2 regions of the Mesorhizobium dulcispinae genome follow, and region 2 is predicted to be linked to the other one. Evidence: predicted binding sites of a transcription regulator. Region 2 holds the regulator's gene; the other holds the start of a gene.
The links. Region 2 encodes LexA, which represses DNA repair genes until DNA is damaged. Its sites were predicted from a motif close to TGTTCNNNNTGTGTTCNG; they were not measured.
Positions count from the first base shown of each region.

Region 1: RFN30_RS01255 (PA0069 family radical SAM protein) is a predicted target of LexA. The motif match lies at 5,505-5,522, and genes of this name have one in related genera.

Region 1 covers NZ_JAVIIY010000001.1:272,080-287,141, reverse strand. The annotation lists gene RFN30_RS01295 (tRNA1(Val) (adenine(37)-N6)-methyltransferase) at 1-553, shown strand, start outside; gene RFN30_RS01290 (S49 family peptidase) at 661-1,518, shown strand; gene RFN30_RS01285 (hypothetical protein) at 1,602-1,787, shown strand; gene RFN30_RS01280 (4-(cytidine 5'-diphospho)-2-C-methyl-D-erythritol kinase) at 1,814-2,695, shown strand; gene moaB (molybdenum cofactor biosynthesis protein B) at 2,695-3,246, shown strand; gene RFN30_RS01270 (GFA family protein) at 3,369-3,794, shown strand; gene RFN30_RS01265 (hypothetical protein) at 3,804-4,778, opposite strand; gene RFN30_RS01260 (glycosyltransferase) at 4,944-5,447, opposite strand; gene RFN30_RS01255 (PA0069 family radical SAM protein) at 5,597-6,751, shown strand; gene rnhB (ribonuclease HII) at 6,964-7,662, shown strand; gene RFN30_RS01245 (F0F1 ATP synthase subunit B) at 7,886-8,377, opposite strand; gene RFN30_RS01240 (F0F1 ATP synthase subunit B) at 8,388-8,969, opposite strand; gene RFN30_RS01235 (F0F1 ATP synthase subunit C) at 9,031-9,255, opposite strand; gene RFN30_RS01230 (F0F1 ATP synthase subunit A) at 9,333-10,091, opposite strand; gene RFN30_RS01225 (AtpZ/AtpI family protein) at 10,158-10,550, opposite strand; gene RFN30_RS01220 (cell wall hydrolase) at 10,817-11,998, opposite strand; gene RFN30_RS01215 (MFS transporter) at 12,166-13,440, opposite strand; gene RFN30_RS01210 (LysR substrate-binding domain-containing protein) at 13,557-14,474, shown strand; gene der (ribosome biogenesis GTPase Der) at 14,735-15,062, opposite strand, start outside.
Region 2 covers NZ_JAVIIY010000002.1:163,722-178,783, reverse strand. The annotation lists gene pyrG (CTP synthase) at 1-1,163, opposite strand, end outside; gene RFN30_RS05505 (L,D-transpeptidase) at 1,415-2,533, opposite strand; gene secG (preprotein translocase subunit SecG) at 2,746-3,252, opposite strand; gene tpiA (triose-phosphate isomerase) at 3,425-4,192, opposite strand; gene RFN30_RS05490 (SurA N-terminal domain-containing protein) at 4,337-6,229, shown strand; gene trpD (anthranilate phosphoribosyltransferase) at 6,226-7,236, shown strand; gene trpC (indole-3-glycerol phosphate synthase TrpC) at 7,241-8,053, shown strand; gene moaC (cyclic pyranopterin monophosphate synthase MoaC) at 8,056-8,550, shown strand; gene RFN30_RS05470 (molybdopterin molybdotransferase MoeA) at 8,552-9,757, shown strand; gene lexA (transcriptional repressor LexA) at 9,874-10,608, shown strand; gene RFN30_RS05460 (ComEC/Rec2 family competence protein) at 10,592-13,057, opposite strand; gene gltX (glutamate--tRNA ligase) at 13,160-14,584, shown strand; gene gltA (citrate synthase) at 14,766-15,062, shown strand, end outside.

The DNA of each region.
Region 1 (15,062 bases), on a different contig from region 2:
ACGCTCGGCCGAGATGGCCGACTTTGCCGCCGCCACGCTTGCCCACCCCGGCAACGCGCATCTCGGCGACCGCGCCTCGGTGTTGACGGCCGACGTCACGCTTGCCGGCAAGGCGCGGGCCGAGGCGGGGCTTGCCGACAATTCCTTCGACTTTGTCATCATGAACCCGCCCTTCAACGGGGCGCAAGACCGCGCCACGCCGAACGCGCTGCGCCGGGAAGCGCATGTCATCGAGGACGGGCTGTTCGAGCGCTGGATCAGGAGCGCGGCCGCCGTCGTCAAGCCGCGCGGCGGGCTGGCGGTGATCGCCCGGCCGGAGCAGCTCGTCGCCATCCTCGATGCGATCGAAGGCCGCTTCGGCGATGCCGAGATGCTCTGCGTCCACCCGCGCCCCGACGCGGCGGCGATCCGCATCGTCGTCAGGGCGGTTCTCGGCGCGCGCGGAAAATTGTCGATCCGGCCGCCGCTCACCTTGCACGGACCGTCCGGCAACGAGCCGACGGAGCGGACCGAAATGATCAACAACGGGCTGGCGTCGCTGTTCGGCAATTGATCAGAGGCCGGCAATGCGGCATTGCCGTTGGCCGGCGAATTCCTACATGCCGGGAACAAGGATGAGGTCTCACCTTGCTCTTGCATCTCTTGCGGAGACAAGCTTTCGTGAAACGCTTCTTCAACCGCCTGCTGCCGAAATCCTGGCGCTCGACAGTCGTCACCATCCCGGTCATCCGGCTGCATGGCACCATCCTGCCCGGCGGCGGCCAGTTCAGGCCCAGCCTGTCGCTCGCCTCGACGGCCGGGCTCATCGACAAGGCGTTCGGCTTCGACGCGCCGGCGGTTGCGATCTCGATCAACTCGCCGGGCGGCTCGCCCGTGCAGTCGCGGCTGATCTTCAAGCGCATCCGCGACCTCGCGACCGAGAAGAACAAGAAGGTGCTGGTCTTCGTCGAGGATGTGGCGGCTTCCGGCGGCTATATGATCGCGGTCGCCGGCGACGAGATCTTCGCCGACCCCTCCTCGATCGTCGGTTCGATCGGCGTCGTCTCGGCATCGTTCGGCTTCCCGGACCTGTTGAAGAAGATCGGCGTCGAGCGACGCGTCCACACCGCGGGCCAGAACAAGGCCGTGCTCGACCCCTTCAAGCCGGAGAAGAAGGAAGACGTCGAGCGGCTGAAGGCGCTGCAGCTCGAAGTGCACGAGACCTTCATCGATCTCGTCAAGGAACGGCGCGGCACCAAGCTTAAGGACGATCCGGATCTGTTCACCGGCCTGTTCTGGACCGCCAAGAAGGGCCTGGAGCTCGGTCTGGTCGATGCGCTGGGCGATATGCGCAGCGTGCTCAAGACCCGCTTCGGCGACAAGACGCAGCTCAAGCTCATCACCGCGCCGCGCGGGCTTTTCGGCCGTTTCGGCCTGTTCGGCTCGCGCTTTTCGGCGCCCGACATCGCAGCCGCCGCGGCCAGTGGCGTCATCGATGCGGCGGAAGAGCGCGCGCTGTGGGCGCGCTTCGGGCTTTGAAAAAGCCACGAAAGCGTCTAGCATAACCGCTTGACCGACCTGTACGGCCGGCCTTGCCGCGCAAACGCGGAAGGAGTTTTAGGATGCCGCAGATCATTTTCTTCGCTGTCATCGGTGCCGCCGCCTATTTCGGCTACCGCGCTTTCGTGCGCGAGGCCGAGCGCGTGACGGCCAAGATCCGGCGCACCGAGAAACAGGCGGCCAACGGCACGATGGGCACTCTGGTCAAGGATCCGAAGACCGGCGAGTACCGTCTGGCCAAGGACTGAAAACCATCTCGCCAGCAGCCGACATTCTGGAGCCCGAGGCCAAGTCCCGGACATGGCTCGCGCCTGCCAAGATCAATCTGGCGCTGCATGTGACCGGCAGGCGTGTCGACGGTTATCACCTGCTCGACAGCCTTGTCGTTTTCACCCGCTTCGGCGACCGGCTGCAGATCGAGCCGGCCGAGGCTGACGCGTTCGCGGTGTCGGGACCCTTCGCCGCCGGCGTGCCGCTCGATGACGGCAATCTGGTGATCAAGGCCCGCGACGCCTTGCGGCGGGAAGCCGGCGCAAGGGCGACGCCGCCGGTCGCCATCCGGCTGGAGAAGAACCTGCCGATCGCCTCCGGCGTCGGCGGTGGCTCCAGCGACGCAGCGGCCGCGCTCAACGGTCTTGCGCGCCTCTGGAAGCTCGATATCGACGAAGCCGGACTGGCTCGGATCGGGCTGACGCTCGGCGCCGATCTGCCGATGTGCCTCAGGGCAAAGCCGCTGATTGCGCGCGGCATCGGCGACGAACTGTCGCCGCTGGCGGGCTTCCCGGCGCTGGCGCTGGTTCTGGTCAATCCCGGCGTCGCCGTCTCGACGCCCGAGGTGTTCAAGGCGCTTTCCAGGCGCGACAATGAAGCATTGCCGCCCCTGCCCGGCCGCCTGGATTTCCACACCATCCGAAATTGGCTCGAGACGACCCGCAACGACCTCGAACCTGCCGCGCGCACCGTCCAGCCCGGCATCGGCGACGCGCTCAAGGCGCTGGAAAAAGCAGGAGCCGGCTTCGCCCGCATGTCGGGCTCCGGCGCCACCTGTTTCGGCCTGTTCGAGACCGGCAATGTCGCCAAGCGCGCGGCGATCGAGATCCGCGGCCGCCATCCCGGCTGGTTCGTGGCGGCGACGCGCAGCATGGAGGCTGACTGATGGCCAACGAGAGCCGGCCCTTCATCCCGGTGCGGATCGCGGTGCTGACGGTTTCCGACACGCGGAGCCTCGCCGACGACAAATCGGGGCAGACGCTGGCCGACCGCATCGCCGAGGCCGGCCACATACTGGCCGCCCGCGACATCGTCACCGACGACCGGGAACAGATCCGCGAAAAAGTGCTCGCCTGGTCGAAGGACGAAGCGGTGGATGTCGTCATCACCACCGGCGGCACCGGCTTCACCGGACGAGACGTCACGCCGGAAGCGCTGGAGCCGATCTTCGAAAAACGCATGGACGGCTTTTCGGAAGTCTTCCACCGCATCTCCTACGACAAGATCGGCACCTCGACGATCCAGAGCCGGGCGACCGGCGGCGTCGTCAACGCGACCTTCGTCTTCGTGCTGCCGGGCTCGCCGGGCGCCTGCAAGGACGCCTGGGACGACATCATCAAGGCGCAGCTCGACTACAGGCACGTGCCCTGCAACTTCGTCGAGATCATGCCGCGGCTGGACGAGCATCTCAGGCGCGGCGGCAAGCCTGCCTCGTAAAGCACGGGCAAAACATCCAATCGGCATCCGGTTTGCAGGTGGAATGGCGCTCCGGCCTTCGAGGCGCCATTTCGAAGCCGACGCTGGCAAAGTACGTTGTGCAAGCGAACAAGGGACCTGCCATGGCCGTTCACAGCGGCGGATGTCATTGCGGCAATATCCGCCTGAGCTTCTCCACCGCGATCGATCCTGCCGGAATGGAAATCCGCGCCTGCCAGTGCTCGTTCTGCACCCGGCATGGGTCGCGCGCTGCCGCCGATCCGAAAGGGCGTCTGACCATTTCGGTCGAAGACAAGGCACGGCTGCAGGTCTACCGCTTCGGCCTGCGCACCGCCGACTATCTCATCTGCCGGGAATGCGGCGTCTATGTCGCGGCGATCGCCGGCGAGGGTAACGACGCCAGGGCGATCGTCATCGTCAACGCGCTCGACGAGCGCGAGCAATTTTCCCGCGAGCCGATCCCGGTCCGCTACGACGCCGAAAGCCGCGAGCAGCGCCTGGCGAGGCGCCGCACAGCCTGGATGCCGGTTGAAGTCCTGGGAATCTAGCGGAATTGCTCAGCGGATGACGGGCTCGCCGTGGAAGCGGCGGCGTGACGGCCGCGAGACGCCGAAGCCGATTTCCATCATCAGCCGCGGCGTGTTCGCCGGCACCGTGCCCATATGGAAGCCGAACGGATCCTCGACGAAGCCGAGGCCCGCCTCGCCCGTCAGCGTCACCGGGCTCTCCGGGCCGTAGACGTCCAGCACATCTTCCGCCGGGTGGCCGACCAGGAGCGTCAGCTGGTGCTTGAGCGCGCGGCGCTTGTGGCTGCCGCGGACATAGACATGCGGGCCGGTGCCGGCATCGACCGGCGCCAGATAGAAGAAGAACTTCAGCATCCGCCAATCGTCGAGGTCGAAATGATATTTGCCGAGCGAGGCGAGGTTCTTGTCGGCATCGGAAGCCTTGCCGGTCGGGAAGCTCCACCAGACGCGCGTCGTGATCAGTTTCGCCTGGCCGCCGAGATAATGCCGCGCGACGTCGAGGAGCAGCGGGTCCTTCTGGATGGCAAGGGCCGCCGGGCAGTCCAGGATGCGCTCGAAATAGTGCCCGCTTAGCAGTGAGCGGCCATATCGCTTTTCGGCCTCGGCATGCTCGCCCGGCATGAATTCGAGACGGCGGTCGAAATTGCCAAAGCAGGGCGTGCGGCTGGCAAAGGCCGCGATCTCATCGTTGATGGCCGGCGGCAGCATGAAGCCGGAGAACAGCCCTTCAGAACGAAGCGCATCGACCACGGCGTCGCGGTCGATGCCGGTGAACATCGTCGCTCCCGCCTTGTCGAGCGGACGGGCCCGTCTGGCGCCCAGCCAGTGCATGCGGCGCCCCGGCATGGTGCGCGCCAGCATGAACATCGGCAGCCAGGCCGGATTTTCGCGAAGATCCTTCAAATAGGTCGGGATGCGCACGGCGATGCGCCTGAACAGGCTGCCGTCGCGGGCGATCGCCTCCAGGCTGGCCGCGCCGGAATTGTCTGGGGGAGCAACGTTCATCGGGTCCTCATATGCATGGCGTCCGACGAAGGGTCAGCCGCCTACTGGTTCTTTACCCAATCCCGATTGTCCCGCATGGAAGGATGCTAACGTCGCCCTAGATTTTGTGCAATGCACAATAAAGCGATGGCTGAAATTTACCGCCCTGCTGTTGCGACGCCGGCGTCACTTCGGGGGCGCCACCCAGATTTCGGCATTCAGCCTTCTGGTGGCCAGGCCGCGCGCCAGGGCTTCGGCGCTGCGCGCGCTTTTCGCCAGAGCCGCGGCCTGGCGCTTGCTGATGACGAGGCCTTCTGCCAGCGCGCGGTTGCCCGAAAAGACGCGAGCCAGGAAAGGTGCACGATGGCCGCGGGCGCGTGAAAAGCGCGCGGGCATTGTCTGCCTTGCCGTGTGGGCGGCGACCTCCTCGATCCAGCCTTCGGCGAGCCGCGCGCCGGGCTCAAGCAGCAGCAGCCAGTCGCCCTTGGCCTGGCCGATGCCGGCCGCAATGCCGCCGGACACATAGTGGCAGCCGGCATGCTCGGCGACGCGATGCGTCTGGTCGGTCGAGCCTGCGTCGCAGACGATGACGTCGCGCACCACGCCTTCCACCGCGCCGCCGATCAGCGAGGCGAGCGTGCGGGCAAGGCCCTCTTCGTCGTTGCGGGTTTCGATGAGAACGCTGAGCATTTTTAGCCGAATAGCGGAAAGCGCGGCGCTGCGCCAGTTGCGCGTCCCAAGCGAAAAAGTTCTTGATTTGTTCTCATCGGCAAAATAGGAATAGTTTCATGAACAGAGCGATTCGACAGCCTGCCGACAGTCCCTGGGAGAGGGCGAAAATGGAACAGATCGTCCGCGCCGACATTGCCGCCTTCGGAGCAGGCAGAGCCGAGATAGCCAATGCCATGATCGAACAGAGCGGCATGCGCGTCCGCCCCGACCGCAACCGCGGACGCTCCGCCGGCATCAATCCGTCCGGCCGCTTCGAGCCGGTCAGCCGGCATGTGTTCGACGACGGCTGGAACTCCCTGGAGGAACTGCCGCCCTTCAAGACCGAGGTGCAGGTCGAGAAGCCGCGCACCATCATCACCCGCAACGAATCGCCGGACATTTCCTTCGACCGTTCGATCAACCCCTATCGCGGCTGCGAGCATGGCTGCGTCTACTGCTTCGCCAGGCCGACGCATGCCTTCATGGGCCTGTCGCCGGGGCTCGATTTCGAATCGAAGCTGTTCGCCAAGCCGGATGCGGCGCGGATGCTGGACAGGGAATTGTCGAAGCCCGGCTACCAGCCGCGCACCATCGCCATCGGCACCAACACCGACCCCTACCAGCCGATCGAGAAGCAGTACCGGATCATGCGCGAGATCCTGGAGGTGCTGGAGGCGCGCGGCCATCCGGTCGGTATCGTCACCAAGTCGGCGCTGGTGACGCGCGACATCGACATCCTGTCGCGCATGGCCGAACGCGGTCTTGCCAAGGTGGCGCTGTCGGTAACGACGCTCGACCGCATGCTGGCGCGGACGATGGAGCCGCGCGCCTCGACGCCGACGAAGCGGCTGGAGGCGATAAGGCAGATTTCGGACGCCGGCATCCCGGCCTCGGTGATGGTGGCGCCGATCGTCCCGGGCCTCACCGATCCGGAGCTGGAGCGCATCCTCGATTCGGCGCGAGCCGCAGGCGCCAGGGAAGCGGGCTATGTCGTGCTGCGGCTGCCGCTCGAGGTGGCGCCGATCTTCAAGGACTGGCTCTTGCGGCATTATCCGGACCGCTACCGGCATGTGATGTCGCTGATCCGCTCGATGCGCGACGGCAAGGATTACGATTCGGAATGGGGCAAGCGCATGAAGGGCGCCGGTCCCTATGCCTGGCAGATCGGTCGCCGCTTCGAGATCGCCGCCAAGCGGCTCGGCCTCAACGCCGAGCGTCGGCAGCTTCGAACCGATCAATTCGTCGCCGGCTCCGGCGCCGGCGAGCAGTTGATGCTGCTGTGATGACGGCACCGGCCACGGAGGCCGGCGACCCGCCAAGTGTTTGTTTTTAAGCAATTCCGGGCGGAGAACCGCGGCGAACTTTTCCTGGAATTGCTCAAGAATCCCGTCCGGCCCAGTCCCCCGGCCGTGAGACGGTGCCCTCCCGGTCCGACGCCCCATCCGACCCGGAGGGACTTGCGGAGAATCGGAGCCGATGCGAACCTCGCCGCACCATGGCTCGCGCGCGTTCCGATTCTCCGCTTCTCTTTGAAATGGTCGAGAAGCCCGACTTCTCCATTGAGGCGAAAGCGATGGCCGACGGGCTTTGGCCGGTGGCGGGCATGGACGAGGCAGGCCGAGGGCCGCTCGCCGGTCCGGTGGTGGCGGCGGCCGTGGTGCTGAACCCAGCCAACATTCCCGAAGGCCTCGACGATTCCAAGCGCCTCACCCATCTGCAGCGCGAGGCGCTGTTCCTGAAAATCCTGGGCTCGGCGCTCAGTGTGTCGATGGCGTCGATCAGCGCCGAAGGCATCGACAACAGCAACATTCTGAAAGCCAGCCTGGAAGCGATGCGCCGCGCCGCCGCCGGCCTGTCGCTGCAGCCGAAACTGGCTTTGGCCGACGGCCGCGACGTGCCGCCGGGGCTGACCTGCGAGGGCCGCGCGCTGATCAAGGGCGACCAGCGCTCGCAATCGATCGCCGCCGCCTCGATCGTCGCCAAGGTGATGCGCGACCGCATGATGTGCGGCTGCGGCGGCCATCACGAGCACTACGGCTTCGAGGTGCATATGGGCTATGCGACGGTTCGGCACCGGACCGCGATCGAAGCGCATGGGCCGGTGGCACGATTGCACCGCGCCTCGTTTGCGCCGTTCCGGTTGGGTGGCGCAGAGGTCGTCGAGGAAGAGGAAAGCCTGATCGGGCTGGAGTAGCACAATCTCCCCCCTCGAGGGGGAGATGGCCGGCAGGCAGAGGGGGTCGCCTCGCGTGAAGCGCCGGCATTTTCGGCGACAGCAAGCAACGTCGGCGCTCTACGCGAGACGACCCTCTGTCGCCTTCGGCGACATCTCCCCCTCGAGGGAGAGATTATTCTCCAAACAAAAAAAGCCGCCGGGTTGCCCAAGCGGCTTTTTGATTCTGTAACTGCGAAACCCGTCAGTTCAGCTTGGTCTTCAGGTCCTGCAGCGCGGACTTGAACAGGTCCGCGCCGGCCTTGGCGTCGACCTTGGCGGCCAGCAGCGCGCGGGCAGCCTCGACGGCGATGTCGACGGCGCTGGCACGCACCTCGCCGATCGCTTCGCGCTCGGCCTGGCTGATCTTCTGCTCGGCAAGCGCCGTGCGCCGGGCGACATAATCCTCGGTCTTCTTGTGCGCCTCGGAGGCAAGCAGTTCGGCCTCGCGCTTGGCGGCGGCGACAATGTCGGCTGCCTCCTTCTCGGCTTCCTTGCGCTTCTGCTGGTACTGGCCGAGCAGCTGCTGGGCCTCTTCGCGCAGGCGACGTGCTTCCTCGAGCTCGCTGCTGATCTTGGCCGCGCGGGCGTCGAGCGACTTGGCGAGCATGCCCGGCACCTTCAGATAGATGACGGCGCCGAGGAAGATGATCAGGGCAATGGTTGCCCAGAGCGTCGCAAGTGATGTGGCGTCCATGATGCCCTCCTCACCGGGTCGCGGATTTGACCGCGGCCGAGATCTCGGCCTTGTCGGTCTTGCCGCCGACCAGCGCCTCGACGATGGCCGACGTGGTGTCCTCGGCGATCGTGCCGACTTCCTTCATCGCCTTGGCCTTGATCGAAGCGATGCTCGCCTCGGCCTCGCCGAGCTTCTTCTCGAGTTCCGCCTCGAGCTTCTTGCGCGTGCTTTCGGCTTCGCTCTTGGCGGCGTCGCTCGCCTGCTGGCCGATCTTGTTGGCGTTGGCCTTTGCTTCCGCCAGTTCCTGCTCGTAAGCGGCAACGGCAGCATCGGCCTCGCCCTTCAGCCTCGCGGCATGGTCGAGATCCTGGCTGATGCGATCGTTGCGGACATCGATGATACCGCCGACGCGCGGCATCACAACCCGCTTCAGGAACAGATAGAAGAGCCCGAAGGTGATGACCAGCCACAGGATCTGCGACGGGAAGGTCTCGGCATTGAACGGCGGGAACGTGCCATGCTCCTCGGCAGGCACGGCGGTGCCCGCATGCGTCTCGCCTTCGGCCGCGGCCGGCGCGGTTTCTTGCGCAAAGGCAGATGTCACGAACATCTCATTCCCCTGTCCATAGAGCGGGGCCGCACCATGCGGCCCCATGCATCAGCCCTTGCTCTTACTTGAAGACCAGGAGCAGAGCGATCAGGAGCGAGAAGATGCCCAGAGCTTCGGTCACGGCGAAGCCGAAGATCAGGCGGCCGAACTGGCCGTCAGCAGCCGACGGGTTGCGGAGCGCGCCCGAGAGGTAGCTGCCGAAGATGTTGCCGAGGCCGATGCCCGCGCCGCCCATGCCGAGGCAGGCGATACCAGCGCCGATAGCAGCTGCTGCATTTACTTCCATGTCAAACTCCTGTGGTTTTCGGTAATCGTTGCGGTTGGTACGTTGGTAAGCTGGCGCCGGGGCGCCGGTGAAATCGATCAGTGGCTCGGGTGCAGAGCGTCGTTCAGATACATGCAGGTCAGTACCGCGAAGACGTAGGCCTGCAGGAAGGCGACCAGCAGTTCCAGCGCCGTCAAGGCGACCGCCATGGCGAGCGGCAGGACCGAGCCGGCGACGCCGACGGCGCCCAGCGCGCTGAGGCTGACGACGAAGCCCGAAAACACTTTCAGCGTGATGTGGCCGGCCAGCATGTTGGCGAAAAGACGAACCGAGAGGCTGACGGGACGCGAGACGAAGGAAATGATCTCGATCGCCACCACCAGCGGCAGAAGATAGCCGGGCACGCCATGCGGCACGAACAGCTTGAGGAAGCCAAGGCCGTGCTTGGCGAAGCCGTAGACGAGGACGGTGCCGATGACCAACGCGGCCAGCGTGAAGGTGACGATGATGTGGCTGGTGACGGTGAAGAAATAGGGGAACAGGCCGATCAAGTTGGCGACCAGCACGAACATGAACAGCGAGAACACCAGTGGGAAGAACTGCATGCCCTGCTTGCCCGCCGCGTCGCGCAGCATGTTGCCGACGAACTCGTAGGCCATTTCCGACACCGACTGCAGGCGGCCCGGGATGAGGGCACGGCTGGCGGTGCTCATGTAGAGGAAAGCAGAAGCGACGATGATCGTCACAACCATGAACAGGGCGGAGTTGGTGAAGGAGACGTCGTAGCCGCCGATGTGAATCGGGATGATCGGATGGATCTGGAACTGGTGGATCGGATCGACCTTGTCAGCAGCCACTTTTTATCCCCGTCAAAGCCGCAAACGGCTTCTTAAGTTCGCTTTCGCGCCTTTCGGCGCCTCACTTCATTCTTTCGGTTCGGGCGGCTTGCCGCCCTGGCCGAACTGCGGTGCAAGTCCCGCCGAACGCAGGACATTGAGTATACCGGCGCCAAAGCCCAGCAGCAGACCGACGATCAGACCCCATGGCGCGGTTCCCGCCAAGCGGTCGATGATCCAGCCCAGGCCGACACCGACCACCACCCCGGCGATGAACTCGCTGGACAGCTTCAGGGCCTGACCGTAGCCGGTCGCAGCGTTCGCTTCGTCTTTCCCCTCGAGCCGGTCCGTGCGTCTTGTCGCAAGCGATGCTTCAAGCTCGCGCCGGCGGCGCTCAAGTTCGTCGTCGCGGATGGTGGCTTCTGGCTGCCTGCCGCGGCCGGTTTCTCCGGTTCCGTCTGGCCCTTTTTTATCGGCCATCGCAACCCCCCTGCCCGGGCAGACGATCACCGTCCGTCCGCTTCTAAAGTCGCCGGCAACATAGTTAGAGGGTCCGCGCCCGTCAAGCCACGGGCCGAACTTCAAGGCGATGTATTTTCCTGTTTTAAATCAATGATTTATTCGGGTGCGACATCGTGCCCGTCACGCCCGCGCGAAGACTCGGCGCGAATCCGCGCGGCAAGCCGCGCCGATCGGCGCGCGCGGCGGGCCGCGCAGAATGCCGCCGGAGGCCTCGCTCGAGCGGCTCAGCTCCAGCCGCCACCATAGGTGCGATAGAAGATATGCAGGCCGATCCTGGTCATGCGCTGCATGGCGCGCGCCCAGCCTGGGTGGACGTAGTTGGCGTAGTAATGCGTGGAGGATCCGACCTCGGGGATGAAGATCTTGCCGGCGGTCACCGCCATGGCGACATCCTGGGCGGTCTTGTAGGCGACGGGATCGTTGATGCGCTTCTTCCTGCCGTCGCAAGCGAAGGAGAACTGGCAGCGGTTGAACCAGTTGTCGTTCTGGTAGACGACACCGCAGATCGTCTTCGGATAGGCGGGGTTGCGGACGCGGTTGAGAATCACCTGTGCCACCGCGGCCTGGCCACGCACCGGCTCGCTGCGCGCCTCGAAATAGATGCCCTTGGCGAGGCATTCCTGTTCCGGCTTGGAGAAGACGGCCGCCGGCAGCGGGTTCTGCATCCATGCGTGGTCGCCCTTGCCCATCGGTGGGATGAAGCGGCCGTCATTCGGATCGTCCTGCAGCAGCGCCTCGAAGGGCGAGGCCTTGGCATAGTCCGGCGCCGACTGGGCATAGGCGGTGGCAAGGATATCGGGCTTGTCGTTGTTGACGAGGGCGACGAGGGCCGCCGGCAAATCAGGATCGGGCTTCTTGTCCTCGCGGATGTGGAAGGCCTGGGCGATCTGGACTTCCTTGCCCTTGATGCCGGGCTTGGCGAAGGTCAGCTTCAGGCCGCTGTCCATCGCCGGGCGGAGCAGCGAGGAGGTGCGCTCGAAGATCGAGCCGGCGCTGAAGTTCTTGGGCGGCGCAACGGGCGAGACCTGGACAAGGCGGCCCTTCTTGTCGGCGCGCACGACGCGGTCCTCGTCGGGGGTCGCGCCGGCAACATTGCCCTTGCCGCGCAACGCCACCGTGCCGACGCCAGGCAGGTCCACGCCGGAGCCGGAAATCGAGCCGGTGGCGGCGGAATCGACGAATGGCATCTCGGCGGCGTGCACCGAGCCGGCCACGGATTTTTCGACATAGGCGTTCCAGCGATGGCTGGGCGATTCCAGACCAGAGACAAGGCTTGCCATGTCCTGATAGGCGACGACGGACGGCGAGCCGACCCAGAAGCCGAGCCCCAGAACCAAAGGAGGAAGGAAGGAACGTTTATTCGCAACGGCGGCGGCGACGAGCCGCTTTAAAACGCGTCGATGCACGGAACTCTCCAGAAACGCTACTGACCCCGGAGAGCCACAATGAAGCATTAACCTTGATGGGGGGTTAACGACATCGATCGTGTTTTTTTCATGTTGGAGGCAAGCCGGCTTCCGACTGCTGGGGAAAGCCGGCCAGGAATCAGGCTGGGTTAATCAGGCTGGGACAATCAGGCTGCGCGCAGAAAGATCGGCCATGCAATCGCCGCGCAGATCGCCGCCGCCAGCCAGACGCCCGGCCATGCGAAGAAAAGCAAAAGCCAGGGAATGGCGATCGGCACTAGGCAGAAGCCGACGAAGACAAGGGTGTTGGCGAGGCTGAGCGCGGTGCCGACATGGCCGGCGCCGGCAAGCGTCGCAAGCTCGGTATAGGCGACGCCATGCCAGGCCGAAACGGAGATGCCGGCCACGACCACCATGACGGGCAGGAGCGGCATCAGCGCCGGCTGCGCGGACGCCGCGATCACCAGCAGCCACAGGACCAGGAAGGCCAGCGCGCTGAGCGCGCTGCAGAATTTCAAGAACGGCCGGCGGTTGCCATGGCGGTCGGTGAAGCGGCCGCTCCAGACGCGCATCGCCATGGCGCCGGTCTGCACGGCGGCGAGGCTGGCGCTGGTCACCCACGTGCCGATGCCGGCGAAGTCGTGCAGGAAGACGGAGGCGAAAGTGAGCACCGCCACCTGCGGGAAGCAGAGCAAACCGATAGCCGTCGAGATGCGCCAGACCTCGATGTTGCGCAGCGGCGCCGGACCGCTTGCCGCAGCAGCGACGTGGGCGTCGCCTTGCGTCGGCGGCTCGTGCAGCCAGCGCCAGGCGAAGAAAGCCGAGAGCGCGGAGAGAGCCGCAAGCAGGCCGAAGACGGCGATAAAGCCGAAGCCCAAGGCGAGCGAAGGCAGGACCATGGCGCCGAGCCCGCCGCCAAGCGGCACGGCCGTCTGCCTTATGCTCATGGCAAAGCCGCGCTCGCCTTCGCCGAACCAGCCCATGATGGCGCGGCCGCTGGAGCCGTTGACGCTGCCGCCGAGCAGGCCGGCGACGAGCAGGCTTGCCGACAGCAGCGTGACGCCTGGAACGGCCGTTTTCGTCGGCACGACGAGGATTGCCATGACGAGAAGCCATGCCGCCGTGGCACCGAGCCCGGTCAGCAGCACGCGGCGGTCGCCCCAGCGGTCGGTGAGCACGCCCCAGGGCAGCTCGCTGAGCGCCACGCCGAGGCCGAGAAGGCCGAGCGCCAGTCCAAGCGAGGCATTGTCGAGCTGATAGCCCTGGCGCATCACCACAGCGGTTGCCGGAATGCCGGAGAAGGTGGCGGAGAAGCCGGCATTGGCGGCGACGCCGATGCCCAGCACCTTCCAGCGATGGTTGGATCCAAAGCTCCGGCCGGCCGAGGCGGCGGCGCCTCGCCCAGAGGGCCGGCATTCATTGCGGGTGACGATGGCTGACATGATTCCATTCCCGTGACAGCCGGCTGGCGGCCTTGACGGGACGGATGTAGCGCCATAGCTTCATTCATAAAATCAGGAAGTTTTTGATCGATAATCCTGAAAATAGGGACGATATTATGCGACGCGTCACGTTCGACCTCGACGTCCTCAGGACCTTCGTCACTGGCATGGAACTGGGCAGCTTCGCCAAGGCGGCTGAAAGGCTCGGCCGCTCGACCTCCGCCGTCAGCGCGCAGCTCAAGAAGCTCGAGGAACAGGCGGCGACGCCGATCTTCCGCAAGGCCGGCCGCGGCCTGGCGCTGACCGAAGCCGGCGAGACGATGCTCGGCTATGCGCGGCGCCTGATCGAGCTCAATGACGAGGCAGCCTCCGCCATCCGCGACGTCGAGCTGGAAGGCTGGGTGCGGCTCGGCCTGCAGGAGGATTTCGGCGAAGCCGTGCTGCCCGAGGTGCTCGGCCGCTTCGCTCGGGCCCATCCCAAGGTTCGGATCGAAGCGCGGATCGGGCGCAGCCATGAGCTTGCCGAACGTATCCTTTCAGGCAGCCTCGACATCGCGCTCGCCTGGCACGACGGCACGACGCTGCCATACAGCCGGCATGTCGCTGACGTGCAGGCGCGCTGGATCGGCCCGGCGAAACCGATGGAGGCTGGCCACAATGGTGAAGCGCTGCCGCTGGTGGTGTTCGAGGCGCCTTGCCTGCTGCGCACCGTGGCGACCGAGACGCTCGACCGCGCAGGCCTCGCCTGGCGCATGGCGTTCTCCAGCCCCAGCCTCGGCGGCATCTGGGCGGCGGTCGCTGCCGGCCTCGGGCTGACGATCCGCACCGATATCGGCCTGCCCGCGAGCGTCAGGGCGCTCGCGCCCGGTGTGCTCGGACTCCCTCTCCTGCCGAAGATGGCGCTGCATCTGCATCAGAAGGATGCCGAGCTCGATCCGGTCGCGGCGCGGCTGGCTGACATATTGCTGCAGGCGGCGATGGAGACGCTGCCGGATGGAGCGCAAACCGGTGAAGGGTTGCGAGAGGTGGCTTAGCTTTTTCGGACAAGCAGCGCCGCGGATCGGAGCCTCCAGCGTCGCGTTCCGTCACACCCCCCTCTGTCCTGCCGGACATCTCCCCCGCAAGGGGGGAGATTGGATTTCGCGACTGCTTTCGCCAATCTCCAACATTGCAAGAAAAGCGCCAAGAACGAGGCTGCTGATCTCCCCCCTTGCGGGGGAGATGCCCGGCAGGGCAGAGGGGGGTGCTGTCCCGCCAGCGTTGCGAGGATTTTACCCGCGACGGAGGATAAACGTCACCGCTTCTTCGCCCTGCCCGCGAAGGGATTGTCCGAGGTGCGCAGCGCCATGCGGATCGGCACACCAGGCATGTCGAAGGCCTCGCGCAGGCTGTTCGACAGATAGCGGACATAGGATTGCGGCATCACGTCCGGACGCGAGCACGAGACGACGAAGCCCGGCGGGCGGGTCTTGGCCTGGGTGACGTATTTGATCTTCAGCCGGCGGCCGGCGACGGCTGGCGGCGGATGATGCGCGAGGATCCCTTCCAGCCAGCGATTGAGCTTGCCGGTGGAGACGCGGCTGTTCCAGACCTTGTGCGTCTTGATGACGGCATCCATCAGC
Region 2 (15,062 bases):
ATCTGCATGCCGAAGCAGATGCCGAAATAAGGCACCTTGCGCTCGCGCGCGAACTTCGCCGCCAGGATCTTGCCTTCCGAGCCGCGCTCGCCGAAACCGCCGGGAACGAGGATGCCATGCACCTTTTCCAGCCAGGGTGCGGGATCTTCCTTCTCGAAGATCTCGCTCTCGATCCAGTCGAGCTTGACCTTGACGCGGTTGGCGAGGCCGCCATGCGAGAGCGCCTCGATCAAAGATTTATAAGCATCCTTGAGGCCGGTGTATTTGCCGACGACGGCAATCGTCACCTCGCCTTCCGGATTGTGGATGCGGCTGGAGAGCGCCTGCCAGGGCTCCATGCGCGGCTTCGGCGCCGGGTCGATGCCGAAGGCGGCGAGCACTTCCGAATCCAGACCCTCCTTGTGGTAGGCCATCGGCACGTCATAGATGTGCGGCACATCGAGCGCCTGGATGACGGCGCTTTCGCGCACGTTGCAGAACAGTGAAAGCTTACGCCGCTCTTCCTTGGGGATCGGCCGGTCGGCGCGCACCAGCAGGATGTCGGGCGCGATGCCGATGCCGCGCAATTCCTTGACCGAATGCTGCGTCGGCTTGGTCTTCAGCTCGCCGGCGGTCGGAATGTAGGGCATCAGCGTCAGATGCACATAGACGGCGTTGTTGCGCGGCAGGTCGTTGCCGAGCTGACGGATCGCTTCCAGGAACGGCATCGCCTCGATGTCGCCGACCGTGCCGCCGATCTCGCATAGGACAAAATCGTAGTCGTCATTGCCGTCGAGGACGAAATGCTTGATCTCGTCGGTGACGTGCGGGATCACCTGCACGGTGGCGCCGAGATAATCGCCGCGCCGCTCGCGCTCGATGATGTTCTTGTAGATGCGGCCGGTGGTGATGTTGTCCTGCTGGTTGGCCGAGCGGCCGGTGAAGCGCTCATAATGGCCGAGATCGAGATCGGTCTCGGCGCCGTCGTCGGTCACGAACACTTCGCCATGCTGATACGGCGACATCGTTCCGGGGTCGACATTGAGGTAAGGATCGAGCTTTTTGATCCGCGCGCGATAGCCTCGCGCCTGCAAAAGAGCCCCAAGAGCTGCTGCGGCGATGCCTTTTCCGAGTGAGGAAACCACGCCGCCTGTGATGAATACATATCGCGCCATGGGAGTCATCGCTTAACGCGGCCTGATTGATTCCGCCAGAGAAAAAACCGCCGCGAAGGCTTTTTCCCAAAATGGCGCCGGTGCCCGCGATGGGCCTTTGCGAAGCATGTCGCCCAAAAGTGCCAGGCGGTTTTGGGACAACGACATGCGTCAAAACAAAAATTCAAAACGAAAGGGCCGGCTGTGCCGGCCCTTTCGGCAGTTTGCGTGAACGCGTCGGATGACGACGACTTGGGTCGCTAGAACTAACGACCTTGTCGTTAGATAATAACGACCTTGGTGCCGATCTTGACGCGGCTGTAGAGGTCCATGACGTGCTCGTTGATCATGCGGAAGCAGCCGTTGGAGGCGCTGGTTCCGATCGACTGCGGCGCAATGGTGCCATGGATGCGCAGATGCGTGTCCTTCTTGCCGTCATAGAGATAGATGGCGCGCGCGCCGAGCGGGTTCTCGCCGCCGCCGGGCATGCCGTCCTTGTACTGGCCGTAGTGCTTCGGCTCACGCTTCTGCATGTCGAGCGTCGGAATCCAGCGCGGCCATTCCTGCTTGTCGCCGACCGCCACCGTGCCCTTGAACTGCAGCCCTTCGCGTCCCACCGCGATGGCATAGCGGCGAGCAGTGGAAAAGGATTCCACGAGGTAGAGGCGACGGGCACTGGTGTCGATGACGATCGTGCCTGGCTCATAGCCGGTGAATGTGACGTCCTGCGGCACGAATTCCGGCTTCACCTTGAACGGCCGCTTTGCGTCCTTCTTGGCAAGCGCCGAATCGAGCGCGCGGGTCTCAGGCAGGTAGTTGATCGAGGTCACCGACTGGCCGCCGAAAAGGCCCGCGAACAGCCCGCCGCTGCTCGTCTGCTTCTGGCCGGGCTGCTCGCTGCGCAGCTCACCGTTGTTGCCGGTGGCCGCGATGTTCATCGCTTCGGCCGGGATCGGCTCCTCGGTCTGGAGCGCTGCGATCGGCGCCACAGGCTCGAGCGGTTCGATGATCTTGACGGTCTTCTTCACCGGCCTGGCATCGGCCACTTCCGCCGACGTGCCCTTTTTGGCAAGCCATTCCTGGCGAGCCGCATCCGCCTTGGCCTTGGCCGCCTCGCGCATCGCCAGCTTGCGGGCTTCAAGCGCCTTTTCCTTGGCCGCTTCCTTGTCGGCGGCGATCTTGGCCTCGAGCTTCTTGATCTGCGCGAGATCGTCGGGAGTCGGGTTTTTCTTCTTCTTGAGAAGCTTCAGCTGCGATGCGTCGCTCTTGGCGACGACGGGAATTGCGTCAGTCTTCTCTACCGACGGCGAAGCGGCCAGGTTTGCCGGTGAGGCAAAGGCCGCGGACCCCATGCCGAATACGGCACAGAATCCCAAAAGGATGAAGCTGCGAAGCTGCATGGCGAAGATCCGATTTTCTATGCTAGTTGCCCACGGCGTCGCCCGGCGCCCCCCAAGGACGCCGAAAAGTGCCGCGCGCAATCTATAATCGATTAGCCAGCGTGCCCTCAAGCTGAGCGACGCGCTAAGCTTGGTTGAATCTTCGTGATAAAGCGGCATTTGCCGCGACTGTGTTCAAAGAACAACAGATCGCGGCAGCAATGCTTGTCCGGCTACTGGTTCGGAACCTGCGGGGTGACCGGCAAGGTAACGCCGTTCGTGGTCGGCGGCGTGGTCGGATTCGCGGGCGCCGGCGTGGCGGGAGCGGTGGCCGGAGCCGTGGTGGTGGCGCCATTCGACAGTGGCGTCGTGGTCGTCGTGCCGCCCGAAGGGGCCGCCGGCGCGGTCCCGCCAGCCGGCGCCGCCGGCTGCGAGCCGCCCACTGGACCGTTGGCGCCCGGCAACTGGTTGAGCACGCCGTTACTGGAAGGCGCGCGATTGAGGATGTCGATCGGCTTCTCGCCGTAGCGGGCAATGATCGACAACGCGAGCGAGGTCACGAAGAAAGCCGCGGCCAGGATCGCCGTCGCGCGGGTCAGCGCATTGGCGGCGCCCCGCGCCGTCATGAAACCGGAACCGCCGCCGATGCCGAGACCGCCGCCTTCGGAGCGCTGCAGCAGCACCACGCCGACAAGGGCGAGCACGACCATTAGGTGAACGACGATCAGTACGGTTTCCATAATTTATCCTGGCGAGGCCTTGCGCGGCCGCGCATACGACCGGTGATTTGGAGGCGGCTCCTTACAATGCTTTGACGGCATTTCCAAGCCCGTGGCCGGGAATATGGGGAGCAATCCGGCCGTTGCAACGATTTGAGCCTGCGTCCCCCGCCGCTTCAGTGCGCTCCGAGGGCTATGCGATGTTCATATAGGCTTCCGCAATGGCGAGGAAGTCGGCCGCCTTCAGGCTCGCGCCCCCGACCAGCGCGCCGTCGACATTCTCGACGCCAAGCAGTTCCACTGCATTGGACGGCTTGACCGAACCGCCATAGAGAATGCGCATCTTGGCCGCGGCATCGCCGAGCAGCGCGATGAGCTTGCCGCGGATATGCGCATGCGCCTCGGCGACGTCGGCCGCGGTCGGTGTCAGACCGGTGCCTATGGCCCAGACGGGCTCGTAGGCGATAATGGTGTTGGCGGCAGTGGCGCTCGGAGGCACGGAACCGTCGAGCTGGCGCGACAGGACATCGAGCGTCGCGCCGGCTTCGCGTTCGGCACGCGTCTCGCCGATGCAGATGATCGCCACCAGCCCTGCCCGCCAGGCCGCCGACGCCTTGGCGTTGACGATCGCGTCGTTGTCGCCGCATTGCTCGCGGCGCTCGGAATGGCCGACGATGACATGGCTGGCGCCGGCATCCTTCAGCATCTCGGCCGAAATCTCACCCGTATAGGCACCGCTCTCCTTGGGATGGCAATCCTCGCCGCCGGCACGAACCGGCGTGCGCGACAGGATCTCGGCGGCCTGATGAAGCAAGGTCGCCGGCACGCAGACCAGAGCTTCCGTCTCTGCATCGAGCCCGCTCATGAAGCCGTTGCCGATCATCCTCAGCTCGTTGAGCGAGGCGCTGGTGCCGTTCATTTTCCAGTTGCCGGCAACGAGCGGACGGATTCCAGGGGTCATGGGGTCGGTTTCTCCAGGCGACATAAGGCAGCGCCCTCACTACCAAAATCAGGCCACAAAGCAATCGACAGTGAGCCGGAAGGACGCTATTGCGCTTGTTTCAGACTCGGCGCATGCGAAAATGCGCAAAAATCGGAAGTAAGCATGCTTGGTTTATTGAGAAGCGCGGCGGGCACCTGGGTCGCGAAGGCGTTGCTGTCCTTGCTGGTGGTGAGCTTTGCCGTCTGGGGTATTTCCGGACGCCTGTCGGGAAGTTTGGCTGGCCATCATGCAGTGATCACCGCCGGCGGCACGGAGGTTTCGATCAACGAATACCGCCTCGCCTATGTCCGTCAGATCAACTTGCTCTCACAGCAGTTCGGCCAGCGCATCACGCAGGAGCAGGCAAAGCTGCTCGGCATCGACAACCAGGTGCTGGCGCAGCTCGTCTCAGATGCGGTTCTGAACGAGCAGGCCCGCAAGCTCGGGCTCGGCTTCTCCAAGGACAGGCTGGCCGAACTGGCACGCCAGGAGCCGGCCTTCAGAGGGCCAAGCGGCGAATTTGACCGCAGGGTGTTCGAGGCCCGGCTTCGCGATGCCGGCATGCGGCCGGACGACTACCTCACAAACCTCGCCCAGGGAGCAGTGCGCCAGCAGATCGTCGAGGCGATTTCCGACGGCCTCAAGGTGCCGCAGACCTTCCTGAAGGCGGTCGCGCTTTATCGCGGCGAGGATCGCACGATCGACTACCTCGTCCTGCCGAAGACGCTGGTGCAGCCGATCGAGGCGCCATCCGACAGCGCGCTGAAAACCTATTTCGAGGCCAACAAGAAAAACTACGCCGCGCCGGAATACCGCAAGTTCTCCTATGTCCGGCTGGAGCCGCAAGACATCATGGACCCGACGGCGGTGACCGACAGCCAAGTCGCCGACGACTACAACAAGAACAAGGCGCGCTACACCACGCCTGAAATGCGCACCATCGAACAGCTTGTGTTCAAGACGCCGGACGCGGCCAAGGCAGCCTACGATTCATTGAAGACCGGCGCTACCTTCGACAAGATCGTCACCGCCGAAGGCAAGACCCAGGCCGACACGCTGCTCGGCACGCTGGCCAAGGACAAGATCGCCGACAAGGCGGTCGCCGACGCGGCTTTCTCGCTCAACGCCAATGAGGTCAGTCCGGTGGTTCAGGGCGCCTTCGGCCCGGTGCTGCTGCGCGTCACCGAGATCAAGCCGCAAGTGGTGAAACTGCTTTCGGAAGTGTCGGACCAGATTCGCAAGGACCTGGCGCTCAGCGAGGCAAGCCGCGTCCTGCTCGACGTGCATGACAGCTACGAGGACACCCGCGCCTCGGGCGCCTCGCTTGCCCAGGCGGCCGACAAGCTGAAGCTCAAGGTCGTCACCATCGACGCCGTCGACCACACCGGCCAGAGGCCGGACGGCACGATCGTCAACGACCTGCCGCAATCGGCGGATCTCATCAAGGCGGTCTTCGAAGCCGAGCCGAACACGGAGAATGAAGGCCTGACCACCGCCGACAGCGGTTTCGTGTTCTACGAAGTCCAGTCGATCACACCGGCGCGCGACCGCACATTGGAAGAAGTCCGCCAGAAGGTTGCGGCCGACTGGACGGCCGCCGAGACCGACAAGCGCCTCGACGCCAAGGCCGAGGAGCTGGAAAAGCGCCTCAAGGCCGGCACGACGCTGGACGTCATCGCTGGCGAGCTGAAGCTCGAGACGCGGACCAAGCGGGGCTTGAAGCGCGAGGCCGACGATGCCGATTTCGGCAAGGAGGGCGCTGCGGCGATGTTCGGTGTCGGCGAAGGCGGTACGGGTCTGATCCCCTCGCCTACCGGCGACGGCCAGATCTTGTTCAAGGTCGCCGAAGTCTTCGAACCGGCCGGCGCCGACGGCAGCTCGGTGCCCGACGATGCGCAGAAATCCTTCGGCGCCGGCCTGTCCGCCGACCTGCTCGATCAGCTGGTGGCGCAGTTGCAGTCGCAGTATGACGTTCGCATCGATCCGGCCGCCGTTTCGCAAGCACAGACACGATGAGCGCTCTCAAGACACACATAGCCAAGGTCGCCACCGGCACCGCGCTCTCCTTCGAGGAGGCGCGCGAGGCCTTCGACATCATCATGTCGGGCGATGCGACGCCGGGCCAGATCGGCGGTTTCCTGATGGCGTTGCGCGTGCGCGGCGAAGCCGTGAGCGAGATTTCCGGCGCGGTGGCCACCATGCGCGCCAAGATGCTGCGCGTCGAGGCCCCGCATGACGCCATCGACATCGTCGGCACCGGCGGTGACAATTCGCATAGCGTCAACATCTCGACCGCCTCTGCCTTCGTCATCGCGGCGGCAGGGGTCCCGGTCGCTAAGCACGGCAATCGCGGCCTGTCCTCGCTGACCGGCTCCGCAGATGTGCTGATGGCGCTTGGCGTCAAGATCGACATTTCGCCGGAGACGATCGGCCGCTGCATCCACGAGGCCGGCGTCGGCTTCATGTTCGCGCCGGCGCATCATCCGGCGATGAAGCATGTCGGCCCGATCCGCGGCGAGCTCGGCACGCGCACCATCTTCAACCTGCTCGGTCCGCTGTCCAACCCTGCCGGCGTCAGCCGACAGATGGTCGGCGTCTTCCTGCCGGAATGGATCATGCCGGTGGCCGAGACGCTGAAGGCGCTTGGTGCCGATCACGCCTGGGTCGTGCACGGCGACGGTTACGACGAGATCACCACCACCGGCGAGACGCAGGTGGCGGAGCTCGCCGGTGGCGAGATCCGCACCTTCACGCTCACTCCGGAAGCGGTGGGACTGAAGCGGCACGGCAAGGAAGAGCTGCGCGGCGGCGATGCGGCCTATAATGCCAAGGCATTGCGCGATATGCTGGGCGGCGACGCCGGCGCCTATCGCGACACCGTGCTGATGAATGCCGGCGCCGGGCTGGTGGTGGCCGGCAAGGCGACGACGCTCGCCGACGGCATCGAAGCCGCCGCCCAAGCCATCGACAGCGGCCGGGCGCTTGCGGTGCTCGACAAGCTCATCGAGATTTCGAACGGTTAGAACCTTGTCCGATATCCTGCGCAAGATCGAAGCCTACAAGCGCGACGAGATCGCCGCGGCGAAGCTCAGCGCGCCGCTTGCCGATATCAGGGCCAAGGCCGGGGAGGCAGAGCCGCCGCGCGGCTTCCTTGCCGCCCTTGAGGCCAAGCGGAAGGCGGGCGGCTTCGCGCTGATCGCCGAGATCAAGAAGGCCAGCCCCTCCAAGGGCTTGATCCGCGCCGACTTCGATCCGCCCGCGCTGGCCAGGGCATATCAGCAAGGGGGTGCTGCCTGCCTCTCGGTGCTGACCGACGCTCCGTCCTTCCAGGGCGCGCCCGCATTCCTGACCGCCGCGCGCGCCGCCGTCGGCCTGCCCGCCTTGCGCAAGGATTTCCTCTTCGATCCATACCAGGTCTACGAAGCCCGCGCCTGGGGCGCGGACGCGATCCTCATCATCATGGCAAGCGTCGACGACGCACTGGCCGGCGAGCTCGAAGCGACGGCTTTCGAGCTCGGCATGGACGCGCTGGTCGAGGTCCATGACGAGAAGGAGATGGAGCGCGCGCTCCGCCTCTCGTCGCGGCTGATCGGCATCAACAACCGCGATTTGAGGACGTTCGAGACCAGCCTCGACGTTTCCGAGCGGCTTGCCGCCATGGTGCCGGCCGACCGGCTGCTGGTCAGCGAGAGCGGCATCTTCACCCATCAGGACTGCCGCCGGCTGGAAAAGAGCAAGATCGGCACCTTCCTCGTCGGCGAGAGCCTGATGCGGCAAGCCGACGTGGCAAAAGCGACTGAGCTTCTGCTGACGGGCAAGGCGCCGGCCGAGGCAGTTTGAGGATGCCTGCGCTTACCCATCTCGGTGCCAAGGGCGAAGCCAACATGGTCGATGTCGGCGATAAGGCCGAGACGACGCGAACGGCCATTGCCGAAGGTTTTGTGTCCATGCGGCCGGAGACGCTGGAGATGATCCTGGCGGGAGACGCCAAGAAAGGTGACGTGCTTGGCACGGCCCGCATCGCCGGCATCATGGCGGCCAAGAAGACGCATGAGTTGATCCCGCTCTGCCACCCACTGCTTCTCACCAAGGTTGCCGTCGATATCGAGCCTGACCGCGCGCTCCCCGGCCTGAAGGTCACCGCACTCGCCCGCGTCACCGGCAAGACGGGCGTGGAGATGGAGGCGCTGACCGCGGCGTCGGTCGCCTGCCTGACCATCTACGACATGGCCAAGGCAGCGGACCGCGCCATGGTGATTTCCGGCATCAGGCTGGTCGAGAAGACCGGCGGCAAGTCGGGCGACTACAAGGCCGCCGAACACGGGGCAGGCTCCTAGGATGGCGCTGGTTCCGGTCGCCGAGGCGCTCGAACGCCTGCTGGACGGCGCGATCGCGCTGCCTGGCGAAAGCGTTCCGCTCGCCGATGCGGCAGGCCGTGTGCTGGCCGAACCGGTGGCGGCGCTGCGCACGCAGCCGCCTTTCAACGCTTCGGCCATGGACGGCTACGCCGTACGCGCCGCGGACGTGGCGTCAGTGCCGGCGCGGCTCTCCGTTATCGGCATCGCGCCCGCCGGGCGGGGCTTTGCCGGCTCCGTCGGCAAGGGCGAGGCCGTGCGCATCTTCACCGGCGCGCCGCTCCCCGAAGGCGCCGACACCGTCGTCATCCAGGAGAATGTCCGCGACCTCGGCGGCGGCAGCATCGAAGTGACCGAGCCGACCGTGCAGGCACGCAACGTCCGTCGCCGTGGGCTCGATTTCGGCGAAGGTGACGTGCTCCTCCATAAAGGCCGAGAGCTCGATCCGGCAGCGCTTTCGCTGGCGGCGTCGGCCAACCACCCGAGCCTCAATGTGGTTCGGCGGCCGCTGGTCGCGATCATCGCCACGGGCGACGAATTGTTGCCGCCTGGCAGCGCGCTCGGTCCCGACCAGATCATCTCGTCCAATGCCTATGGCGTCGCCGCCGTAGCTCAGTCGGTCGGCGCGCGCGCGCTCGACCTCGGCATCGCGGCCGATCGTAAGGACGCGATCGCGGCTCTGGTCAGGAAAGCGGTCTCAGCCGGCGCCGACGTCATCGTCACGCTCGGCGGCGCCTCGGTTGGCGACCACGACCTGATCCACGACGTTCTGACCGGCGAAGGCATGCAGCTCGACTTCTGGAAGATCGCCATGCGCCCCGGCAAACCGCTGATGTTTGGCCGGCTTGGCAACATCCGCTGCATCGGCCTGCCCGGCAATCCGGTGGCGAGCCTGGTCTGCTCGCAATTGTTCCTGAAGCCGCTCCTGGCGCGGCTTGGCAGCCGCAACTACCGGCAGGACATTCGCACGGCACGGTTGGCTGCCGCGATGCACGCCAATGACCTCAGGCAGGACTATGTGCGGGCAGTTGTGCGCGAGGAAGCCGGAACGCTGGTCGCGACACCGTTCGGTATCCAGGATTCCTCAATGCTGAGGATGCTCGCCGACGCCAACGGCCTGATCGTGCGTGAGCCCTTCGCCCCGGCGGCCGAAGCCGGCGCCGAATGCAGCGTTCTGATGTTACGCTGAACAAAACGTCAACACATTCACTAAACTTTAAACGGTTGCGGAACACAACTGGAACAGATAGTGTTTGTTCTGGGTTTGTTTTTCTGATTCTGGTTTCAGAACCCACAGGGGCCGCCATGCTGACGCGCAAACAACATGAACTGCTGATGTTCATCCATGAACGGCTCAAGGAAAGCGGCATTCCGCCGTCTTTCGACGAGATGAAGGAAGCGCTCGACCTTGCCTCGAAGTCGGGCATCCATCGCCTGATCACGGCGCTGGAAGAGCGCGGTTTCATTCGCCGGCTGCCGAACCGGGCGCGCGCGCTGGAAGTGCTGCGCCTGCCCGATTCGATCGCGCCCGGCCTCAATGCGGCGAAGAAATTCTCGCCGAGCGTCATCCAGGGCGGCCAAGGCAATCTCGGCCGGCAGATCAAGCCCGCGGCACCCTCGCGCACGCCGACGCCCAGCAATGACGACGACGCCGTTTCGGCCGTGTCCATTCCGGTCATGGGCCGCATCGCAGCGGGTGTGCCGATCGATGCCATCCAGCACCAGACGCATTCGATCACGGTGCCGCCGGACATGATCGCGGGCGGCGAGCACTACGCGCTTGAGGTCAAAGGCGACTCGATGATCGAGGCCGGCATCTTCGACGGCGATACGGTGATCATCCGCAACGCCAATACGGCAAGCCCGGGCGAGATCGTGGTGGCGCTGGTCGACGACGAGGAGGCGACGCTGAAGCGCTTCCGCCGCAAGGGCGCCTCGATCGCGCTCGAGGCCGCCAATCCGGCCTATGAGACCCGCATCTTCGGGCCGGACAGAGTCAAGGTGCAGGGCAAGCTGGTCGGGCTCATTCGCCGCTACTGAGTGGCTCTGGCTTTGCCGCTGACTTTTCGGGCCTGTTGTACGGCGCCAGGCCCCTTGCCTCGCGCGAATAGCGTCGCTGCTCATGCCAGGGGCGATACGGCTTTTCGACGGCATATTGAATGGTTGGTCGCGCCGTTGCCGATTGCGGGTCGAAGTAGACGGCAGCGCTCCCGTCGCGCGCAAGCTGTCGCTTGGTGACGACGAGAATGCGAGGATCGCGGCAAGGATTGTAGGCCGTGGCGTCGTTGATGACGATGAGGTCGGCGAAGCCGCAGGCCGTGCGAGCGCTGTTGCGATTTTCCGCCAAGGCGACGATGGCGCCGGATGGATGCCGGCCGATGCAAAGATCGCCCGTGCAGTAAAAGGGCGATCCCGGCGGCAGGTCGACAGGGTCAGCGATGTCCAACGCACCGTTGGCGAATGTCTCCGGCGGCACGATCGTTTCGGCCTTGAGCGCGCGTTTCCAGTTATCGGTGGTGAACTCATTGGAGCGGGCGCGATTGACGGCGAGCTCGCCGCCGCCGATCGGCATCGCCACCAGATGGGCGTCCTCAGAGATCAGCAGGTCCGGCGTGCGCACCTGCGGGATTGTCAGCAGGCCGGCCAGTGCGAAGGGCACGGCTGCCAGCCTGAGCCAAGTGGTGGCCATGGTGGCGATGACGAGCGCGATCGTTGCCAGCAGCACCGAATGGATCGAGATCAGCCCGACGGCATCGACCGGCGACCATTCCGAAATCCATGCCGAGATCGCGATCATCGCTGTCAGGCCCTTGCCCATCACATAGAGGAAAGGACCATCGAAGCCGAATGGCATTGCCAGTGCGCTGAGGACGGCAAGCGGCATGACAACCAATGACACGATCGGCATGACGGCCAGGTTGGCGAGCAAACTGAGCGGCGAGACACGCTGGAAATGCCAGATGGCGAACAGCGCCGTTGCACTTCCTGCGATAATCGATGTCAAAGCAGCGCCGCCCGCTCCGGCTGCGAGCTTTCTGGACAGGAAGCCGACGAACGAGCGCTTGACCGGCGGCGGGCGCAGCTTGTCGGCGCGGTAGTCGGCCCAGCCGGCATAAGCGCCGACAAGGGCGGCCGTGGCTGCAAACGACATCTGGAAGCTCGGCCCAACCACTTCATGCGGCGACACCAGGATCACGGCGATGGCCGAGATCGCCAGGTTGCGCATCGTCAGCGCCGCGCGGTCGAACAGCACGGCGACCAGCATCACCGCCAGCATGATGAAGCTTCGCTCGGCCGCGACCACCACGCCGGAGATGACGAGATAGGCGGCGATCGACATCAGCGCGATTGCCGCTGCATATTTCTTCACCGGGCGCCGTGACGAAAAATCCGGAAACAGCGCGAACGCGCCGCGCAGCAGGAGCATGACCGTGCCGGCGACCAGCGCCATGTGCAGGCCGGAAATCGAGATGATGTGATAGATGCCGGTCCGCCGCATCGCTTCATTGATGTCCTCCGGAATGCCGGCGCGAACGCCGACGATCAGCGCCGCGGCGATCTCGCCTTCAGGACCGCCGACGATGCTTCTGATATGATCGGCAATGTTTTCGCGCGCGTTCTCGATCGTCGAGGTGATGCTCGTCGCAGTGGGCGGGTCGGCTGTGGAAATGACTTTCGGATCGCCGAGGAAAAAGCCGCTGCCGCCTATGCCGGAAAAATAGCTGTCGAAGGAAAAGTCATAGCTTTCAGGGCGAACCGGGCCTGTCGGCGGCAAAAGCCTCGCATAACCCGTCACCAGGGATCCTGCCTTCATGTCGGGCGGCATCCTGCGCGCCGAAAGCCTGACGCGGTCCGGCGCGTAGCGCAGCTTCGGCTGCGCGGTTGAGATCAGATCGATGGTCAGCCTGACGCGGCCGTTGGCCATCTCCTCGGCAATCACAACGCGGCCAGTCAGCCGCGTCTGGATGTCGGCACCGAGCATCGGCGTCGCGGCGCGCCATGTCTCGACCTTCGCGGCGACAAAGCCCAAGGCGCAAAACAGCGCCGCCATGAACACGAGATGCGTCTTCGGCCAAGAGCGCGAGACCGCCGCGCAGACAGCCATCAGCGCCACTGCCGCCAGCGGCCTGTAAAGATCCGGCTCGACGTTCAAGGAGAAATAGAGGATCACGCCGGCGGCCAGGAACACCGGCACCAGCAGAAAGCCGACGCCGCGGTCGAGTTCGGTGGCGGCCGCGACGGCGACGCCCCGGCGAAACGCGGAAAACGAAGCGCCGCGGAACTGCCTGCGGATCCGGTCGATGGCTGCCGGAGGAGAAGCCGGGCGGGCGTCGACGCCGCCGGGCGACGGAACCTTCGCAGGCGGGTGTCGCTCCGGGAGCAAAACCGGTGCCGCTTCGGCAGGCACGGTGCCGGCAAACAGCAGGCGCTCGCTGACGCCAGCTGTCGTTCCCTCGCCCTCCTCCGCGCCCCGGCCACGTCCAGCCATCGGGTCTGCCCCTTGCGCCCCAGACCTCCTATGCTACATGAACGCCGACCGCGCGAAAGGCCCGCGCAATCACGCCCGTTTCAGTGCCACTCTGAGAGTTCCATGTCCGACAAGGTCGTCACCCGTTTTGCCCCCTCGCCCACCGGCTATTTGCATATCGGCGGGGCGCGCACGGCGCTGTTCAACTGGCTCTATGCCAGGCACACCGGCGGCACGATGCTGCTGCGCATCGAGGACACCGATCGCGAGCGCTCCACCGAGGCGGCGACGGCTGCTATCCTCGACGGACTGACCTGGCTCGGCCTCTCCTGGGACGGCGAGGCCGTGTCGCAGTTCGAGCGCGCGCCGCGCCACCGCGAAGTGGCCGAGGAGCTCGTGCGCCTGGGCAAGGCCTACTACAGCTACGAGACGCCTGCCGAGTTGGAGGCGATGCGCGAGGTGGCGCGGGCCAAGGGCCTGCCGCCGCGCTACAACGGCCAGTGGCGCGACCGCGACCCGTCCGAGGCGCCTCCCGGCGTCAAGGGCGCAATCCGCATCAAGGCGCCGACCGAGGGCGAGACGATCGTGCACGACCGCGTGCAGGGCGAGGTGCGCTTCCCCAACAAGGATCTCGACGATTTCATCATCCTGCGCTCGGACGGCAATCCGACCTACATGCACGCTGTCGTCGTCGACGACCACGACATGGGCGTCACCCACATCATCCGCGGCGACGACCATCTGACCAATGCCGCGCGCCAGACCGTGATCTACAACGCCATGGGCTGGACCGTGCCGTCGATGTCGCACATCCCGCTGATCCACGGCGCCGACGGCGCCAAGCTGTCGAAGCGCCACGGCGCGCTCGGTGTCGAAGCTTATCGCGCCATGGGCTATCTGCCGGAGGCCCTGCTCAACTATCTGGCGAGGCTCGGCTGGAGCCATGGCGACGACGAGGTGATGTCGATCAAGGACATGATCTCCTGGTTCGATATCGGCGACGTCAACAAGGGTGCCGCGCGCTTCGACTTCGCCAAGCTCGAGGCGCTGAACGGCGTGCATATGCGCAAGATGGACGACAAGGCCCTCTTCGATGTCTTCGTCGCCACCCTGCCCTATCTCGGCGGCGGCCCGGCGCTCGCGGCGAAGCTCGACGAGAAGCGTGAGGCTCAGCTGCTTGCCGCCATGCCTGGCCTCAAGGAGCGGGCAAAGACGCTGGTCGAGCTCGTGGATGGAGCCGCCTTCCTGTTCGCCGAGCGGCCGCTGCAACTCGACGAAAAGGCCGCCGGATTGCTCGGCAGTGACGCGCGCGCCATTCTGCATGGCGCCAATGCCGCGCTCGCGGCGATCTCCGGCGAATGGAGCGCCGCAGCCGCCGAAGCCGCTCTTCGCGACTTTGCACAGGCCGGCGGTCACAAGCTCGGCGCCGTGGCCCAACCGCTGAGAGCCGCGCTCACCGGCCGCAGCACCTCGCCCGGCGTGTTCGACGTGCTTGCCGTGCTGGGGCGCGAGGAAAGCCTGGCGCGGATCGGAGATCAAATCGATTAGGAGCGAACTGGCCCAAAAAGATTGGCATTGAAAGGTGTGTTTCGCAGTGCAACATTAGGCCCTGGCCCAATCTGGCACGCACCTCCTAAAATGCGGTGGTAAGTTCGCGCATTCCGGTGATTTCGACGTGTCGTTTGCAGGAATTGCCTTGCCGGCATGAGGAAACATAAAGGAGTTTGCAATGAGCGAAGCTGCGACAAAACTGGAATCGGGCGGCAAGGCGCGTGAGTCGACCGCGAGGCTCGAACTCGCCGGCAAGACCCACGAATTCAAGGTGCGAAGCGGCTCGACCGGGCCTGATGTCATCGACATCGGCGCTCTCTACAGCACCACCGGCGCCTTCACCTACGATCCCGGTTTCACATCGACGGCGAGTTGCGAGTCCGCGATCACCTTCATCGACGGCGATGCCGGCATCCTGCTGCATCGCGGCTATCCGATCGACCAGCTTGCCGAGCACGGCGACTTCCTCGAGGTC